Linked DNA regions of Archangium primigenium. The protein of the gene in region 1 binds, or shares a complex with, the protein of each later gene. Links are inferred from orthologs where the notes say so. Each region holds a gene or a part of one and is shown on either strand. Other genes may lie near its edges. The genes, in order: accD, I3V78_RS26820 and accB.

Region 1 (5,933 bases):
GGGCAGCAGGGCCTCGAGCATGGGGCGCCGGTCCTTGTCGCCCACCACGCCGAAGACGCAGTGCACCCGGCGGCCCGGGTAGAGCGAGCGCAGGCCCGCGAGCAGCACCTGGATCCCGGCGGGGTTGTGCGCCCCATCCAGCACCAGCGGCGGCGGGCCGCCCAGCTCCTCCAGCCGACCCGGCCACCGGGCCCGGGCCAGGCCCGTGCGGATGGCCTCGGGCGAGACCGGGAGCCCCTGGGCCCTCCCCTGCTCCACCAGGGCCACGGCCACCGCGGCGTTGCCCCGCTGGTGCGCGCCCCGGAGCCCCAGGGTGAGGCCCTCCACCGCCAGGTGCGGGCCCCAGTAGGCCAGGGTGCCGTCCGGGCGGGCATCCAAGCCGAAGTCGCGGCCCTCGAGCACCAGGGGAGCCCCCAGCGCCTCGGCCCGGGCGGTGATGGCCGCGAGCGCCTCGGGGGCCTGCTGGCTGATCACCCCGGGAACGCCGGGCTTGAGGATGCCGGCCTTCTCCCCGGCGATGGCCTCCAGGGTGTGGCCGAGGTACTCGGTGTGATCGAAGGACACGGGGGTGATGGCGGTCACGCGCGCCTCACACGCGCGGGTGGCGTCCAGCCGGCCGCCCAGCCCCACCTCCACCACGGCCACGTCCACCGCCTCGCGGGCGAAGTGCCAGAAGGCCACCACGGTGCCGAACTCGAAGTACGTGAGTTCCCCGGCGTCCGGGTGGCGCTCCAGCACCTCCAAAATCCGCTGGCCGAACACCTCGTCGGTAATCTCCACCCCGTCCACGCGGATGCGCTCGTTGACGCGCACCAGGTGCGGCGAGGTGTACAGCCCCACCCGGTGGCCCTCGGCGTGGAGCATGGCCGAGGCGAAGGCGCACGTGCTGCCCTTGCCGTTGGTGCCCGCCACGTGCAGCGCGGGAAAGCGCCGCTCGGGATGGCCGAGCGCCTCCAGGGCGGCGTCCACCCGCTCCAGGCCGAGCTTGATGCTGGAGGGACTGAGGCGGGAGAAGAACTCCAGCGCCTCCACGGGGGTGCGGGGCGTCGTCATCCGTCGAGGGCGCGAGGGGACGGCCTAGCCGAGCAGGGAGATGACCTGGTGGAGCTTGGCGCGCAGATCCTTGCGCTGGACGATGGCGTCGAGCATGCCGTGCTCCACGAGGAACTCCGAGCGCTGGAAGCCCTCGGGCAGCTTCTGGCGGATGGTCTGCTCGATGACGCGCGGACCGGCGAAGCCGATGAGCGCCTTGGGCTCGGCGAGCATCACGTCGCCCAGCCACGAGAACGAGGCCGCCACGCCGCCCGTGGTGGGGTGCAGGAGCACGGAGATGTAGGGCTTGCCCACGTTGCGGAAGCGGGCGATGGCCGCGCTCGTCTTGGCCATCTGCATGAGGGAGAAGATGCCCTCCTGCATGCGCGCGCCGCCCGAGGCGGAGAAGACGATGGCCGGGCACTTGAGCTCGTGCGCGCGCTCGAACACCCGCGTGCACTTCTCGCCCACCACCGAGCCCATGGAGCCGCCCATGAACTCGAACACGAAGCAGCCCACCGACACCTGCTGGCCCTCGATGCGGCCCACGCCGGAGATGAAGGCGTCGTTCTCGCCCAGCGCCTTGCGCGTGGAGCGCAGCCGGTCCTTGTACTTCTTCGAGTCGGAGAACCCGAGCGGATCCTGCGGCTCGAGCTCCTTGTCGAACTCCTCGAAGCTGTCCGGGTCGAGCAGCGACGCCAGGCGGGCGCGCGCCGGCCACGGCAGGTGGTGCTCACAGTGGGGGCAGACGTTGAGGTTCTTCTCCAGCTCCTGCCGGTAGAGGATCTCGTCGCAACTCTCGCACTTGGCCCAGAGCCCCTGCATGCGGCTGGGGGCGTCGACGGGCTCGGGAGTGGTGGCGATACGGGGCTTCTTGGAGAACCAGGCCATGGGGGCCCCGGTTAATCCCACTGCCCGGGAGCCGTCAACTCCCAACCGGGAGCCCGCCCCCTAGAACTCGAACGTGTCCCCGAGCTCCAGCACTTCCACGGGCATGTCCGCCACCTCGCGCTTGACCGCCTGCACGAAGGCGGGCTTGAGGTGGTAGAGCAGCACGCTCGTGCCGTCGTCCCGCTCGAACTTGGCCAGTTCGCTCTTGAGCGTGGCGGGCGTGAGGTGCCCGGACACGTCGGCCAGTTGCTGCAGCGCGTTGGGGAAGCTCGTCTCGATGAGCAGCGCCTTGAGCGTGGGCGTCTGGTTGAGCACCTTCCACAGCTTGTCCGTGGGGCCGGTGTCCCCGCTCATGGCCATGGACACGCGGCCCCGGGTGATGACGAAGCCGCACGACTCCACCGGGTGGTGCACGGGCACGGACTGCACCGTGTAGGGGCCCACCTGGAAGGTGCTCCCCGCGCGGAAGGCCTTGATGCGCAGCACGGGCTCCTTGCGCGTGGGGATGCGCGTGAAGTCCGGCCAGAGCGCGTTGTTGAACATGTTCTCGCGCAGGGCCCGGGCACACTCGCGCGAGGCGTGGATGGTGACCGGCTTGTCCCGCCGCCCGATGATGAGGTCCGCCATGAGCGGCAGATCCTTCACGTGATCGAAGTGGCTGTGGCCGACGATGATGTCGTCGATGCGGCACAGCTGCTCGAGCGACAACGTGCTCGTGAGCGCGCCCGCGTCCAGCGCGAGCACGTCGTCCACGAGGAAGCACGTGGTGCGGCAGGCGGGAAGCTCTCCTCCGTGGCACCCTAGGACCTGGAGCTTCACGCTAGAGATCTCCGAACTTCCACTTCATCTCCAGGTATTGGAGGAAGTCGTGCAGCCGCGCCGTATCCTGCACGGTGAGGCTGTCATCGCCCAGGCTGAGCATCCCCGCGCGGTGGAGCCGGTCCAACACGAGCCGGATGGCCGGCTCTCCCACGCCCAGCTGCCGAGGAAGCTCGCGCAGGTTGAGATCGATCTCCATGCCCTCGTCGGTGGGCCGGCCCCGCAGGCGGCACGCCTGCAGCACGTGGTGCACCACGCGGCTGGACGGGTCGCCGTGCAGGAGGTTCTCGATCTGCGCGTCCGCCTCGGACAGGCGCTCGGCGAGCTTCTTGATCATCCGCACGGCGATCTCCGCGTTGCCGCGGATCATGCCCTCGAAGGTCTTCGGGTCGATGACGAGCAGCTTGGCGTCCTCGCTCACCGTGGCCGTGGCATTGCGCGGCCGGTTGGAGATGATGGCCATCTCGCCGAAGAACTCCCCCGGACCGAGCACCGCCAACACCTTTTCCTCGTCGCGCACGCGCTTGGAGATGGCGATTCGTCCCGACTGCAGGACGAACATCTCCTTGCCCGTCTCTCCCTCGCGGAAGAGGGTCGTGCCCTTCGGGAACTCCTTGCCGAAACGTTGAAAGAGGGTTTCCTCGGCGCCCATCGCGATCCGGGAGTTAAGCCGTCCCGATTCATAGGGTCAAATTCCGTCTGGCGCTTCCGTCCTTCTCCCCTCAGGTGTCGTCCAGGCACCCACCTCGGTCCGGGGCCCCGGGGGCATGGCGTGAGGCGAGACAGGAGGTGGGCAAAGCCGGTACAAGGCCCGGCGTGGGAACGACCTACAAGCAGGCGGGAGTGGATATCGAGGCGGGGGATGCCTTCGTCGAGCGCATCAAGCCCCATGCGGCGCGCACGATGCGGCCAGAGGTCCTGGCCGGGGTGGGTGGGTTCGGCGGGCTGTTCGCCCTGCCCCCGGGCAAGTACCGCGAGCCGGTGCTGGTGTCGGGCACGGATGGTGTGGGCACCAAGCTCAAGGTGGCCTTCCAGGCGGGCCGGCACGGCACGGTGGGGATCGACCTGGTGGCCATGTCGGTGAACGACATCCTCACCTCCGGGGCCGAGCCGCTCTTCTTCCTGGACTACTTCGCCACGGGCCGGCTGGAGGTGGACGCGGCGGCCGAGGTGGTCAAGGGCATCGCCCAGGGGTGTGAGCAAGCCGGGTGCGCGCTGCTCGGCGGCGAGACGGCGGAGATGCCGGGCTTCTACGCGCGGGGCGAGTACGACCTGGCCGGCTTCTGCGTGGGCGTGGTGGAGCGCTCGGAGATCATCGACGGGCGGGACATCCGGCCGGGCGACGCGCTCATCGGGCTCACCTCCTCGGGGCTGCACTCCAACGGCTACTCGCTGGCGCGCAAGGTGCTCCTGGAGGACGCGAAGCTGCCCCTGGACGCGGTGCCCGAGGGCCTGGACCGGCCGCTCGTCGACGCGCTGCTCGAGCCCACGCGCATCTACGTGAAGGACGTGCTCGCGCTGATGAAGACGGTGAAGCTCAAGGGCCTGTCGCACATCACCGGCAGCGGCATCCCGGGCAACCTGCCGCGCTGCCTGCCCGAGGGCACGCGCGCGGTGCTCGACAGCACGGCCTGGACGCGCCCCCCCCTCTTCGAGCTCATCGAGCGGCTGGGCGGAGTGGCGCGCGCGGAGATGTACGACACCTTCAACATGGGCCTGGGCCTCATCGCGGTGGTGGCGCGCGAGGACGTGGCCGTGGCGCTCGCGCTCTTGGAGGCGCGGGGCGTGGAGGCCAGCGAGGTGGGCCGCATCGAGGCCGGCACGGGCGAGGCCACGGCGGTCATCGCGCCATGAGCGGCCGGGTGAAGCTGGGCGTGCTGGTGTCGGGCGGGGGCAGCAACCTGCAGGCCCTGCTCGATGCGTGTGCCCGGCCGGACTTCCCCGCCGAGGTGGCGCTCGTGGTGTGCAACGTGCCCACCGCCTTCGCGCTGCAGCGGGCGCGCGAGGCGGGCGTGGAGACGCGGGTGTTGGATCACAAGGGCCAGGCGTCGCGCGCGGACTTCGAGCGGGCGCTCGGCGACGCGCTGGTGGCCGCGGGCGTGGAGTGGGTGTGCCTGGCGGGCTTCATGCGCCTGCTCGGCGCGGACTTCCTCGATCGCTTCCCGGGCCGGGTGCTCAACATCCACCCCTCGCTCCTGCCGGCGTTTCCCGGACTGCATGCCCAGCGCCAGGCGCTCGACCAGGGCGTGAAGGTGGCCGGGTGCACGGTGCACGTCGTGGACGCGGGCATGGACACCGGCCCCATCATCGCGCAGGCGGCGGTGCCCGTGCTGCCCGGGGACGACGAGGCGGCCCTGTCCGCGCGCATCCTCGCCGAGGAGCACCGCCTCTACCCGCTGGTGGTGCGGCTGGCCGTGACGGGCGGCGTGCGGCTGGAGGCGGGCCGGGTGGTGACGACCCTGGGGCCCGCGGTGGGCGGCCTGAGCCTGCGCAACCCCGGCGAGCCGGGTTAGGGAGCCGCGCGCCGCATGGCCACCCTCGTGGGACACTCCATCGAGCCGCCCGACACCTGCAGCTACCTGCCCGAGGAGCGCGCCTCGCTCGAGCAGTTGGTGATGAAGGACGTGAGCCCCGAGGAGTACGAGGTGCTGCTCACGCGGGGCTGGCGCCGCTTCGGGCCCATGTACTTCCGGCCCGCGTGCCGCGACTGCGCCGAGTGCGTGTCCTTGCGCATCCCCACCGCGACCTTCCAGCCCAACCGCAGCCAGCGCCGGGCCCGCGCCGCGTGCGCCCGGCTGCGCGTGGAGGTGGGCCCGCCCCGGGTGGACGCGGAGCGGCTGGCGCTCTACCACCGCTGGCACGACGAGCGGGAGCGCACGCGCGAGTGGAACGCCTCGCCCCTGAGCGCGCGGGACTACTTCCTGCAGTTCGCCTTCCCCCACCCCTCGGCGCGCGAGGTGGCCTACTACGACGACGCCGCCGAGGGCGGCCCGCGGCTGGTGGGCCTGGGCATCTGCGACGAGACGCCCCGGGCCTGGAGCGCGGTGTACTTCTTCTACGATCCGGCCTACGCGCGGCTGTCCCCGGGCTCGGCCAACGTGGTGTTCCAGGTGGAGCTGGCGCGGGCGCGGGGCATCCCCCACGTGTACCTCGGCTACCGCGTCCTCGGCTGCGCGTCCCTGCGCTACAAG
Region 2 (5,931 bases), 2.6 Mb from region 1 along the record:
GCGTCGCCAGGAGGAAGCGCTCGCCCAGCCGACGCTCCCACTCGGCCAGGGCCCGGTGGCCGGCGTTGGGCTCGCACGCACCGGCGGCGGCGCGGCGCTCGGAGTAGAAGCGCCAGACGAGCCGGGGGTCGGCGGCGAAGCCCTCGGGGGTGGCCACCTTCTCCACGGGCTGATCCTCCCAGAGGCCATCGGCGCCCCGGAACGTCCGGATGCCGCTCTCGGCGGAGACGCCCGCGCCCGTGAGGACGAGGAGCCGGGTGTTGTCATCCAGGTGCAGGCTGTCCACGTGTTGCCTCCCAGGTATCGCGGTCGGGCCGGGTTCGGGATACACCTGCGCCTCCGCCGGAGCCATCCCCCTTCGGCGCGCGTGTCGAGGAACCACCACCATGGCTGAAGTCACCCTGGATCTGCGCGGCCAGCCCAAGGCCGAGGCCTACGCCGAACTGGAGCAGCACGTCGAAGCCGTCCTGGAGGGCATCCGCGACGAGGTGGCCGCCATGGCCACCATGAGCTGCCTGCTGCACCATGCCTTCGGCCACCTCTGGACGGGCTTCTACCGGGTGGTGGAGCCGGGCCGGCTGCTGCGCGTGGGCCCCTACCAGGGCACGCTCGGGTGCCTGGAAATCGCCTTCGGCAAGGGCGTCTGCGGGACCGCCGCCGCCGAGGGCCGCACCGTCGTCGTCGAGGACGTGCACGCGTTTCCGGGCCACATCACGTGTGATGGGCGCTCGGCCTCGGAGATCGTCGTGCCCGTCTTCGGGCCCCAGCGCGAGCTCATCGCCGTGCTCGACATCGACTCCGAGCACAAGGCCACCTTCGACGAGGTGGACCGGCGCGCCCTGGAGAAGCTCCTGGGGTGGTTCTCCCGGCGCGCCTGAGGCCCCGCGCTACGGCGTGCCGCCGAAGACGTCCACCTCGAAGAGCGAGTAGCCGTAGCCGCTCGAGCGCTTCGTGCCATAGAGGCGCAGGTAGCGCCCGGTGGCGGACAGGTGGGTGAACTCGTCCACGCCCCCGTCCCCGTTGGTCACCGTGGTGACCGTGGTCCAGGTGGAGCCGTTGCCGGACACCTGGAGCTGGTAGTCCTTGCCGTAGGCGGCCTCCCACTGGAGCTTCACGCCGGTGATCTTCTTGGTGGCGCCGAAGTCCAGCACCAGGGACTGCGGATCCGCGAAGGCGCTGCTCCAGCGGGTGCCCAGGTTGCCGTCGATGGCCTTGTCGGGACCCGTGCCGGCGTTCTCACTGGAGGACGCCGTGGCGCTCACGGGCGTGAGCTTGCCGGCGGTGGGCGGCTGCGTGCCGCCCCCACTGCCCGCCTCGGGCAGGCTCACGTACAGTCGGCCCAGCTCCGTGAGCTGCCCGGAGGCGCCCAGCAGGTTGATGTGGGGGATCTCGTTGTTGCGGCCGGAGAACCACGCGTAGCGGAAGACGGCGGGCTCGTTCTCCAGGTAGTCGACCGCCTCGGTCATGTACTTCTTCTGCACGTCCAGGGTGATCTGATCGTGCGGCCGGTCCCCACAGGCGAACTCGGTGAGCCAGATGGGCCGGTTGTACTTCTTGAACAGGCCGACGTACCACTTGAGCGCGCTCAGGTCGCACGCGTACCAGTGCACGGCGATGTAATCCACCTGGCACGTCTTGCAGGCGGCGAAGAACGCGTCCAGGTAGACGACGGGATCGGTGAACTTCACGCCGCCCTCGGAGACGCAGTCCCCGCAGTAGTTGACCGCGGGGGACACGAGCTTGAGGTTCTTGCGCCGGGCCACGTCCTCCAGCACCGGCCAGAGCGCCGCGGCCTGGGAGGGCGTCTTGTTCGCCTGGTAGAGGAAGTTGGGCTCGTTGAAGCCCAGCAGGTACTGCGCCCCGGTGGGGATGGACGCGGCGAGCTCGTCCGCCTTGGGGGTGCCGCCCCACACCATGGGCACGAAGGACACGCCCACCGTCGGCGCCACGCTCGCGGCGGTCGTCTCGGGCTTGGGCGACCAGTTGTACCACCAGCTCATGCCGCCCGAGAGCGCCCGCATGTCGTCGGCGGAGTGGTAGCCATAGCCCAGGCCCCGCTTGGCGCTCTTGGCCTCCGCCGGCGTGGACACGCCGGCGAGGCACAGGGACACCACCAGGGACACCGCGAAGCGCGAGGGAGAGAAGAGGGTCATGGGACGCGGACCCTAACACCTCTTTCCCCGTGAAACAGGCAAACCGGGACTATTTGCCCGGCGGCCGGGCCATCCGGTCCAGGATGGCCTGTTCGAGCGTCTGGACGACCTCGGACAGGGGCAGCTCGGTGGAGTCCACCCGGAGGGCGTCGTCGGCGGGCTTGAGGGGCGCCACGGCGCGCGAGGTGTCGTCCTGGTCGCGCTTGACCTGATCCGTCAGCACGTCGTGGAGCGAGCGGTCCACGCCCTTCTGGAAGAGCTCCTCGAAGCGGCGGCGGGCGCGGATCTCCGGGTTGGCCTCGAGGAAGAACTTGGCGTCGGCGTCCGGGAACACCACGGTGCCGATGTCCCGGCCCTCCAGGATGGCGCCCTTGGGGGCCTGCAGCGCCAGGCGCCGCTGGAGCGCCAGCAGGCCCTCGCGCACCACGGGGCGGCTGGACACCTGCGAGGCCGCCATGGAGTTCTCCGGCGTGCGGATCTCCGCGGACACGTCCTCGCCGTCCAGGAAGACGTGGTTGTCCTCGCCCACCACCTCGAAGGACACGCGCACCCGGCCGAGCAGATCGCCGAGCTTCCCGTCGTCATCGAACGCGATGGACTCGCGCCGGGCCTTGAGCGCCACGCAGCGGTAGATGGCGCCGGTGTCCACGAGCGCGAAGCCCAGGCGGCGCGCCAGCACCTTGGACACGGTGGACTTGCCCGCGCCGGCCGGGCCGTCGATGGCCACGATGAAGGGTCTCTGTGACATGCGTGCTCCCTGGCCTCAGCGTCCGGTGAACACGCCGAGCTTGCGGAAGCGCGCGTAGCGGTCCGTGACGAGCTTGTCCGGCGACAGGCCCGACAGCTCGTCCAGGTGCTTGCGCAGCGTCTTGCGCAGGTTCTCCGCCGCCTTGGGGTGGTCGCGGTGGGCGCCGCCGGCCGGCTCGGGGATGATCTCGTCGATGATGCCCATGTCCTTCAAGTCCCGCGCGGTGAGCTTGAGCGCGTCCGCCGCCTTCTCCGCCTTGCTGGAGTCGCGGTAGAGGATGGAGGAGCAGGCCTCCGGGGAGATGACCGAGTAGATGCTGTTCTCCAGCATCAGCACGCGGTTGCCCACGCCGATGGCCAGCGCGCCACCCGAGCCGCCCTCGCCCACCACGGTGGAGACGATGGGCACCTTGAGCCGGCTCATGACCTCCAGGTTCACGGCGATGGCCTCGGCCTGGCCGCGCTCCTCGGCGCCGATGCCCGGGTAGGCGCCCGGCGTGTCCACGAAGGTGAGGATGGGCTTGTCGAAGCGCTCGGCCAGTTCCATGAGCCGGCGCGCCTTGCGGTAGCCCTCGGGGCGCGGCATGCCGAAGTTGCGCGCCATGTTCTCCTTGGTGTTGCGCCCCTTCTGGTGGCCCATGATCATCACCACCTGGCCGCCGAAGCGCGCGAAGCCGCCCACGATGGAGGGGTCCTCCCCGAAGTGCCGGTCGCCCGCCAGCTCCAGGAAGTCCGTGAAGAGCAGCTGCACGTAGTCCAGGAAGTAGGGCCGGGAGCTGTGCCGCGAGAGCTGCACGACCTGCCAGCGCGACAAGTCGCTGAAGATCTCCGTCTGCAGCTTCTTGGCCTTCTTCTCCAGCTTGGAGATCTCCGAGGAGAAGTCCACCGAGCCGCTCGTCGAGAGGGCCTTGAGTTCGTCGATCTTCTTTTCCAACTCGATGAGCGGGCGCTCGAAATCGAGGGGATAATTGATGCCGGTCGCCATGGCGCGGGAGCCCTATCACCCGCCGCCCGGCCCTGACAACGCGCAACGTTTTACGCGGTGCGCGGAATTCCCACCTCCCCCACCCGTCCAAGCCCCCATGAACGCCCTGCCCCTGCTGCTGACCCTGTGGATGAGCGCCGCGCCCCCGCCCTCGGCCGCCACCCTCAACACCGAGGGCTTCCGCCTGTACCAGGCGGGCCGCTACGAGGACGCCCTGGAGAAGTTCCGCGCCGCCACCCGGGCCAACCCCCGCATGGCCCTGGCGCACTACAACGTCGCGGCCACCCTGGGGGTGCTGCGCAAGCGGGGGCAGGTGTGTGAGGCGGAGGCCTACCGGGAGACGATCGTCCAGTACCTCCAGCGCGCGGTGGCGCTGGACAAGCGCCGGCTGGCACGGGCCCGCGAGGACGCGGACCTGGACGTCATCCACGACACGCTGGCCTGGCAGGAGCTCCAGGGGCGCTCCCCGGGCCGGATCGCGGACGTGCCGGAGATCCTCCAGCGGGTGACCTGGTCCCAGCTCACCGCGGGCGGCGTGGCGCCCCGCGTCACCCTCACCTTTCCCGCGCCCGGGCAGGCCCTGCTCACCACGGTGGGCGTGGACGGGAGGCGGGAGGAGCGCGGCACCTACACCCTCCGGGGCCGCGCCGTGACGCTCACCCTGCCCCAGCGCGCGCCCGTCCGGGGCAGCCTGACGGACAAGGGCGCCCTGAAGCTGGGCGCGCTGGGGACGTTCGTGGACAACCCGCCCGAGTGCGATGCATAGAACGCTTCGCCCGGCGGCGGACTTGGCGACCCGGAAGCCCCTGCGCACCCTTCAATTCAGGGAGGTGCCGGGGGATGGTGAGACTCGAGGGTCGGCAGTGGGGGTTGGTGGCACTGGTGGCGTTGACGCCCTTCTTCTTCGCCTTCGTGCTGGCGGGCGCGATGCCGGAGCTGGTGGAGCCGGTGCTGGGCACGGTGCTCGGCGGCGCGAGCTGGACGCTGGCGGCGCTGCTGGGCCTGGTGGGCGCGGCGCTGTTCGCCGGGTGCCTGAGCACGCTGTCGGCGGCGTCCGGGGCCGAGGCCTCGCGCACGCGCCGGGCCCTGGATCTGACGGCCGCGTCGCTCGTGCCCGTGGCGCTCTGCCTCATTCCCGCGCTCTGCCTGCTCTTGTCGGGGCCGGTGCTCGCGCTGCGCCTGGAGCGCGGCACCGAGGTCGTCCGCGAGGAGCCGACGCGCTCGGCCCCTCAGCGGCTCATGGAAGGCCTGCTGTCGCAGCTGCCGCGGCTGCTCCCCGCGGTGAAGGGCCTGCAGCTGCGCTGACTCAGGCCGCCTTCGTCTTCGCGGTGGCGCTCAGGGCGTACCAGGCGGTCCGGAACGCCTTGAGCTCGCGCAGGCCCGCCGGGTGACGGCCGAGCGCCGGCGCCACGGTGACGGGCAGGCCGATCTGCTTCTCGATGACCTTGGCCGCGTTGAGCTCGTTCTTGCGCCGGTTCTCGCACTTGGGGCAGTCCGCCTTGGGCCCCACGCGGTTGACCAGCACGCGCTCCACCTGGAGCTTGCGCTCCTTGAGGTACTCCACCAGCCGCGCCGAGCGCTCGGTGGCCAGCTCCTCGCCGCGCGTCACCACCACGAAGCGCGACTCGGTGGGCGAGGCCAGGGCTTCCTCGAAGCGCTTGATGTGCTTGATGAAGCCGGCCATGTCGTCGGACAGCTCCCCGAGCCCCTTGGCCTTGTGCTTGGAGAGCACGGAGTGCAGGGCGCTGAACCAGCCCTTGGCGATGCCCGCCAGCTCCACCACCCGCAGGTTGGACACCATGGGGGCGCCGTCCACGACGATGCGCTTGAAGCGCTCCTGCACCAGGGCGTCCGTGAGGCAGGACAGGGCCGCCAGCTCGTCGATGCCCGGGGGCGCGGCGTCCAGGAGGTTGCGGAAGAGCAGCAGATCCACCGGCACGTCGTTGCCCGTCTTGGGCGCGCCCTCGAAGGCCTTCTCCGCCTTCTCCTTCCAGCGCTTGCGCAGGGCGGTGAACCAGCCCGGCACGTCCAGCTCGCGCGCGTAGA
Region 3 (5,939 bases), 1.3 Mb from region 1 along the record:
CGCCCATGGGCTGGGCGAGCGCATCCTCGGGCGCGTCGGCCACGACGATCTCGTCGTCGTTGGAGTCCACGAGGATGGCGTCCTCGGCCACCGACTCCACGTTGGAGCCCGTGGTGGGCATGGCCTCGTCCGACTGGAGCACGGACAGGAAGGCGGGCACCTCGGGGTGGCCAGGGTTCTGCTGGAGGATGGTGGCCAGGTACGGCTGAGCGCGCTGCACCTCGGCGCGGCGCGTGCACAAGCGCAGCACGTTGAGCAGCTGCTCGCCCGCCTGGGCCATGTTCCCGGAGGCGACGTAGATGTGGTACGCCTTCTCGTGCGCGTCGAGGTTCTCCGGGTCCACCGCGAAGATCTTCCGCAGGTGATCCAGCGCTTTGTCGTGCAGGCCGTACTTGACGTAGACCTCGGTCTCCGTGAGCAGCTTGGAGAACTGGTCCTTGCCCACCGGCGCCGTGGACACGGGCGCGGGCGCGGCCGCGAAGACACCGGACGGCGTGCCGCCCATGCCCGCGGGAGGAGACGCGGGCGCCGCGGGCGCGGCCGCCACGGGCATCGCCATGGAGGGCCGGGCGGGAGCCGGCGCGGGCGCGGGGGCCGGTGCGGGCGCCGCCGCGGCGGGAGCGCTCGTCTGCGGGCCCGAGGACTGCCACGCCAGCAGGTCGGCGTCGGAGGGGTCCAGCTCCGCGACGCGGTTCCAGATGTCGTTGGCGTCCGCGTTCCGGTCGCGCTCCTGGTAGACCTTGGCGAGTTCCTTGTAGACGGAGACGGTCTTGGCCGTCTGGCCGAGCCCCTGGAAGGCCTGGGCCAGCATGCCGAGCGTCTCGACGTCCCGACCGTCCGCCTTGAAGCACACCTGGAGCCGGGCGAGCGCGCGCTTCCAATCCGAGCGCGCGAGGTACTGCTGGGCCAGGTCCTTGGCCAGCGCGACGTTGTCGGGGTCCAGCGTGGCCAGACGCTCGGCCACGCGGAACCAGTCATCCATCCGGTTGTTGCGCTTGAGGTACTCGGCGGCCTTCTTGAACTCCTGGGCGGCCTCGCGCGCCATGTTCTCGCGTGCGTAGAGCTCGGCGAGCTTGATCTTCGACGCCACGTTCTCGGGGTCGAGATCCACCATCTTCTTGAGCGTATCCAGCGAGTTCTTGACGTCGCCCGACTTGTCGTAGTGGTTGGCGACGATCTGGAAATACGCCATGGCCTCGGACATCAGTCCGAGCTGCTGGTGGAGCTCCGCCAGCTTGAGGTTCACGTCCAGCAGGTTGGGGTTGAGCTTGAGGACCTGCTTGTAGAGCGCGACGGCCTTGAGGAAGAAGCCGTCCGTCGAGTAGCCCTCGGCCACCTTGGTGAAGTAATGGGCCGCCTGGACGTTGTCGTTCTTCTTCTGGAACAACTCCCCCATCTTCTGGAGGACGCGACCGTCCTTGGGATCTACGTCCAGGACCTTCTGATACTCCTTGATGGCCTTGTCGTAGGCACCCTTCGCGACGAGCTTGGCGGCGGCTTCGATGATCTTGTTCTTGTCCATCGAGCGTGGGCTTCCTGCCGAGCGAACCCCCTGGAAAGGCTGGGGTTTCTGCTTCCTTCAAGGAGACTGCGAGGGAGGGGGGAGGCTAGCGGAATCATCCCTCGGGGGTCAAGGAATCCACCCTCCCCCCATACCCGGGGAGCGTCATCGGTCGGGCACGGCGGACGGCGAGTCAACCCGTCAGGGCGTCTCCTCGATGGCCTTGCGCAGGCGGCGGGTGCCCGTCTCGCTCGCCAGGAGCCGCTCCACGAAGCGCGTGTCGTAGTTGCCCTCGATGAAGGACTCATCGGCGAGCGCCGCGCGGTGGAAGGGAATGTTGGTGCGGATGCCCTGCACCACGTACTCGCCCAGGGCGCGCTGCATGCGGCGGATGGCCGTGGGGCGATCCTCCGCGTACACGATCAGCTTGGCCATCAGGCTGTCGTAGTACGGCAGCACGGTATAGTTCCCGTAGGCACTGGAATCCACCCGCACGCCATAGCCACCCGGCGCGCTGTAGGCGGTGATCTTCCCCGGCCAGGGCGCGAAGGTGACAGGGTCCTCGGCGTTGACGCGGCACTCGATGGCGTGCCCCCGCATCTGGATGTCTTCCTGGGTGCGCTGCAGGGGCTCGCCCGCGGACAGCTTGATCTGCTCGCGCACCAGGTCGATGCCCGTGACGAGCTCGGTCACCGGGTGCTCCACCTGGATGCGGGTGTTCATCTCCATGAAGTAGAACCGCCCGTTCTCGTCGAGCAGGTACTCGATGGTGCCCACGTTGTTGTAGCCGAGCTTCTCCATGGCGCGCACGGAGACCTCGCCCATCTGCTGGCGCAGCTCGGGGGTGAGCGCCGGCGAGGGGCTCTCCTCGATGAGCTTCTGGTGGCGCCGCTGCACCGAGCACTCGCGCTCGCCCAGGTGGATGACGCGCCCGTGCTCGTCGGCCACGACCTGGATCTCGATGTGGCGCGGCTTCTCCACGTAGCGCTCGATGTACAGGTCGCCGTTGCTGAAGGAGGCCACCGCCTCGGCGGACGCCGTGGCGAACGCCTGGGCCAGGGCCCCCGGCTCGCGCACGATCTTCATGCCCTTGCCGCCACCGCCCGCCGCCGCCTTGAGGATGACCGGAAAGCCGATCTCCCGGGCGAAGACTTCCGCCTCACGCGCGTCCTTCACCACGTTGGGGCTGCCGGGCAGCAGGGGCAGGTTCGCCTCACGCGCCGCCTGACGGGCCCGCACCTTGTTGCCCATGAGCCGGATCATCTCCGGCCGGGGCCCGATGAAGTGGATCTTGCAGTCCTGGCAGACCTTGGCGAACTCGGCGTTCTCCGACAGGAAGCCGTAGCCCGGGTGGATGGCATCCGCGCGCGTGATCTCCGCCGCGGACAAGAGCTGCGGGATGTTGAGGTAGCTCTCCTTCGAGGCGGGCGGACCGATGCACACCGACTCGTCGGCGAAACGCACATGCAGCGCGTTGGCGTCCGCCGTGGAGTGCACCGCCACGGTGGCGATGCCCAGCTCCCGGCAGGCACGGATGACACGCAGGGCGATCTCCCCGCGGTTGGCGATCAGCACCTTCTTGAACACGATGTCGTGCCTCCGCGGGGCGCCCATGGCGCCCGCGTATGTCAAACGGGCTCGATGCGGAACAGTACCTGGCCGAACTCGACCGGCTGTCCATTCTCCACGAGGATCTCCGCCACGCGACCCGCCACGTCGGCCTCGATCTCGTTCATCAGCTTCATGGCCTCGATGATGCAAAGCACCTGGCCCTTCTTCACCACCGCGCCCACCTCCACGAAGGAGGGCTGGTCCGGGGCGGGCGTCCGGTAGAACGTCCCCACGAACGGGCTGGTGACGCCATGGCCGGGCTTCTCGGCCGGCGCCCCCGCGGCGGCGGGCGCCGACACGGGCATGGCCGGGGCCGGGGCGGCCAGGGGCGCGGCCACCACCGGAGCGGGGCTCACCGAGGGCGCGATGGGCGCCGCGTGCACGATGGTCGGCGCGGGAACGTGTCCCCGGCGGATGAACAGCCGCTCATCGCCCTTCTGCCACACGAGCCGCGTCACTTCCGAGGCCTCGAGGATTTCCACGATCTGCCGCAGCGACTCCACGTCCAACGACGTGGTGTTGCCCTCGACGCGGACACTCTCGGCCCGTGCGGCGGGCGCGGACTCGCTCCGGATGCTCTTGCGCTTGCTTGCCACTTTCCGTCCCCTCCCTGGGCCGCGATGGGCCGACTTAGCTCGCGACCGCCACGCGCGTGAGGTACTTGCCCCCCTCGCGCGTGTCGATCTTGAGGACGTCGCCCTCGTTGATGAACAGCGGCACGTTGACCTCGAAGCCCGTCTCCAGCGTCGCGGGCTTCAGGGCGCCGGACACCGTGTCACCGCGCACGCCCGGGTCGCACTTGACGACCTTCAGGTCCACCGAGTTGGGCAGCGTCACGGTGATGGCCTTGCCGTTCCAGAAGAGCACCTCGACGTCGATGTTCTCCTTCAGGAAGTTCTTCGCCTCGCCGAGCACCTTCTCGCCGATGAAGGTCTGCTCGAAGTTGCGCTTGTCCATGAAGTAGTAGTCGCCGTCCTGGAGATACAGGTACTGCATGTCCTTGCTCTCGATGTCCGGCACCCCCACCTTGTCGCCGGACTTCATCGTGGGCTCCAGCACGCGGCCGGACAACAGGCTGCGAATCTTGGTGCGCACGAAGGCCGAGCCCTTGCCGGGCTTGACGTGCTGGAAGTACTCGATCACGAACGGCTCACCGTCGATCTCGATCTTCAGGCCATTGCGGAATTCGGACGTATCGATGACACCGGCCATGGACAGCTCCTTCGGACAACTTGAAAAAGTCCGGGGTGTCTAGCCGATGGAACCGCGCGTTGCAAAGTGGAAAGGCGCGGCGCACCGCGCCGATCGCCCTCCAGGCTACAGCTCGGCGCGGATCCGGGGCGCCGTCAGTCGCAGGACATAACGACCCTTGCCGTAGTTGCCATCCGCGCGCAGCGCGAGCACCAGGAAGTACTCGGGCGACACGAGGCGCATGAGGGTCAGCACCCGATCACTGTTGATGCTGACCTCCTGCACGTCGCCCGTCTTGAGCACCTCGGCGGCCTGGCGCAGTTGACCGAGCAGGTTGGCGTACTCGATCCACGCCCCGTTGAGATCCAGCTCGACCGCCTCCTCATTCTGATGGGTGTCCACGGCGATGCCGTCGAAACCCATCACACTACAGGCCAGCGAACCGTCAACCTGATTGACCACGGACTCGAGGTGCGTACGGAAGGACATGGTGGCTGGCTTGTAGGAGGTGTGAGGAGGTGGGTCAAGTCGAAGCGGCTAGCCGCCGCACACGGGATCCTGCCCGGGGCAGGCGTAGGTGGGCGCGGCGCCCCCGCTGCACGTCGCGGAAGCGAGGACCTGCAGCGGGAAGGTGAACGCGTTGCTCTCCACCGCGAACCCCCCACTGCCCATGTGGCCTCGCAGACGGATGGTGACCATCAGGTTGACCTGGCCATTCTCCGAGTCATCCAAGGCCGCCTGCATGCCCTCGACGGCCTTGGGGCCCAGCGCCAGGACGGAGATGTAGCTGTTCTGCTCCGCGCCCACCGCGGGCCGGAAGAGCACGCGGAGGACACTCGACTCCTCCTCCACACCCAGGTCGGCCCCCTCGTACTCGTAGGTGATCTCCTCCAGGGTGATGTCCGAGTAGCCCAACCCCGACGCGACCTCCACGTTGTTGATTTCAATGGGCTGACGGGCGTTGTCGGTCTCCAGGTTGAGGAAGAGGCCGTAGTTGTTGCTCACACTCCACACGAGCCGCCCCTGGCTCAGCAGCCGGGAGAACTCCGGATCACAGGTGGAGCCGCTGGTGGCGTAGGCATTGAGGACCCGGAACGGCCCGGTGGCCTGGTCCGACAGACAGCCCAGGGAGGCCGCGCACAGCGCGGCCATCAACATCAATCGCTTCATGGAATTGCGCTCCTGTGGTGACTCGCTGGGGATTTTAGAGGGTCTGCGCGATCGTCTGCCGGTTGAGGATGCGCGGCGTGATGAAGATGAGCAGTTCCTGGCGGTTGTCCGTCTCGCGGTGGTTCTTGAAGAGCAGACCCAGGACCGGAATCTTCGACAGGAAGGGCACCGACGCGCTCTGGGAGCTGCCCCGGCGCACGTAGATGCCGCCGATGACCGTCGTGTCGCCGTCCTTCACCAGCACCTGGGTGTTGGCTTCCTTGCGCTGGATGGCGGGCTGACCGTTGGCGCCCGTGTTGGAGGGGTCCGGCTGGTTGTTCTGCGCGTTGATGGACATCAGGATGCTGCCGTCCTGGGTGATGTGGGGCGTGACCTCGAGCGACAGACGGGCCTCGATGAAGGTCGTGTTCGCACCGGACGCGGACACCTGGCTGAACGGGAGCGACACACCCTGGCTGATGCGAGC

Evidence for each region.
Region 2: the proteins of accD (region 1) and I3V78_RS26820 are in contact, whole or in part, in a solved structure (PDB 8UXZ), measured with the Escherichia coli proteins. The link is inferred for Archangium primigenium from one-to-one orthologs.
Region 3: the proteins of accD (region 1) and accB are in contact, whole or in part, in a solved structure (PDB 8UXZ), measured with the Escherichia coli proteins. The link is inferred for Archangium primigenium from one-to-one orthologs.

The regions. Positions count from the first base shown.
Region 1 is NZ_JADWYI010000001.1:3,931,058-3,936,990, reverse strand. Bases 1-2,821 are described here. They hold accD (acetyl-CoA carboxylase, carboxyltransferase subunit beta), read right to left. Parts: upstream 1,924-2,821; coding sequence 1,078-1,923; downstream 1-1,077. Other genes in these bases: I3V78_RS16305 (Crp/Fnr family transcriptional regulator), read right to left, coding at 2,744-2,821; I3V78_RS16310 (MBL fold metallo-hydrolase), read right to left, coding at 1,984-2,742; I3V78_RS16320 (bifunctional folylpolyglutamate synthase/dihydrofolate synthase), read right to left, coding at 1-1,053. Outside these bases: more of I3V78_RS16305, read right to left, coding at 2,822-3,394; purM (phosphoribosylformylglycinamidine cyclo-ligase), read left to right, coding at 3,559-4,596; purN (phosphoribosylglycinamide formyltransferase), read left to right, coding at 4,593-5,255; I3V78_RS16290 (arginyltransferase), read left to right, coding at 5,271-5,933.
Region 2 is NZ_JADWYI010000001.1:6,566,487-6,572,417, forward strand. Bases 1,902-4,720 are described here. They hold I3V78_RS26820 (acetyl-CoA carboxylase carboxyltransferase subunit alpha), read right to left. Parts: upstream 3,886-4,720; coding sequence 2,917-3,885; downstream 1,902-2,916. Other genes in these bases: I3V78_RS26810 (glycosyl hydrolase), read right to left, coding at 1,902-2,153; cmk ((d)CMP kinase), read right to left, coding at 2,203-2,901; I3V78_RS26825 (tetratricopeptide repeat protein), read left to right, coding at 3,983-4,651. In the rest of the region: I3V78_RS26800 (NAD-dependent protein deacylase), read right to left, coding at 1-286; I3V78_RS26805 (GAF domain-containing protein), read left to right, coding at 387-878; more of I3V78_RS26810, read right to left, coding at 888-1,901; I3V78_RS26830 (hypothetical protein), read left to right, coding at 4,726-5,190; I3V78_RS26835 (ArsA family ATPase), read right to left, coding at 5,192-5,931. UniProt on the Escherichia coli protein: Component of the acetyl coenzyme A carboxylase (ACC) complex. First, biotin carboxylase catalyzes the carboxylation of biotin on its carrier protein (BCCP) and then the CO(2) group is transferred by the carboxyltransferase to acetyl-CoA to form malonyl-CoA.
Region 3 is NZ_JADWYI010000001.1:2,663,308-2,669,246, reverse strand. The notes cover bases 1,920-4,746. They hold accB (acetyl-CoA carboxylase biotin carboxyl carrier protein), read right to left. Parts: upstream 3,709-4,746; coding sequence 3,130-3,708; downstream 1,920-3,129. Other genes in these bases: I3V78_RS11310 (roadblock/LC7 domain-containing protein), read right to left, coding at 4,430-4,746; efp (elongation factor P), read right to left, coding at 3,743-4,324; accC (acetyl-CoA carboxylase biotin carboxylase subunit), read right to left, coding at 1,920-3,088. In the rest of the region: I3V78_RS11330 (tetratricopeptide repeat protein), read right to left, coding at 1-1,522; more of accC, read right to left, coding at 1,703-1,919; more of I3V78_RS11310, read right to left, coding at 4,747-4,792; I3V78_RS11305 (hypothetical protein), read right to left, coding at 4,841-5,473; I3V78_RS11300 (type IV pilus secretin PilQ), read right to left, coding at 5,508-5,939. UniProt on the Escherichia coli protein: This protein is a component of the acetyl coenzyme A carboxylase complex; first, biotin carboxylase catalyzes the carboxylation of the carrier protein and then the transcarboxylase transfers the carboxyl group to form malonyl-CoA.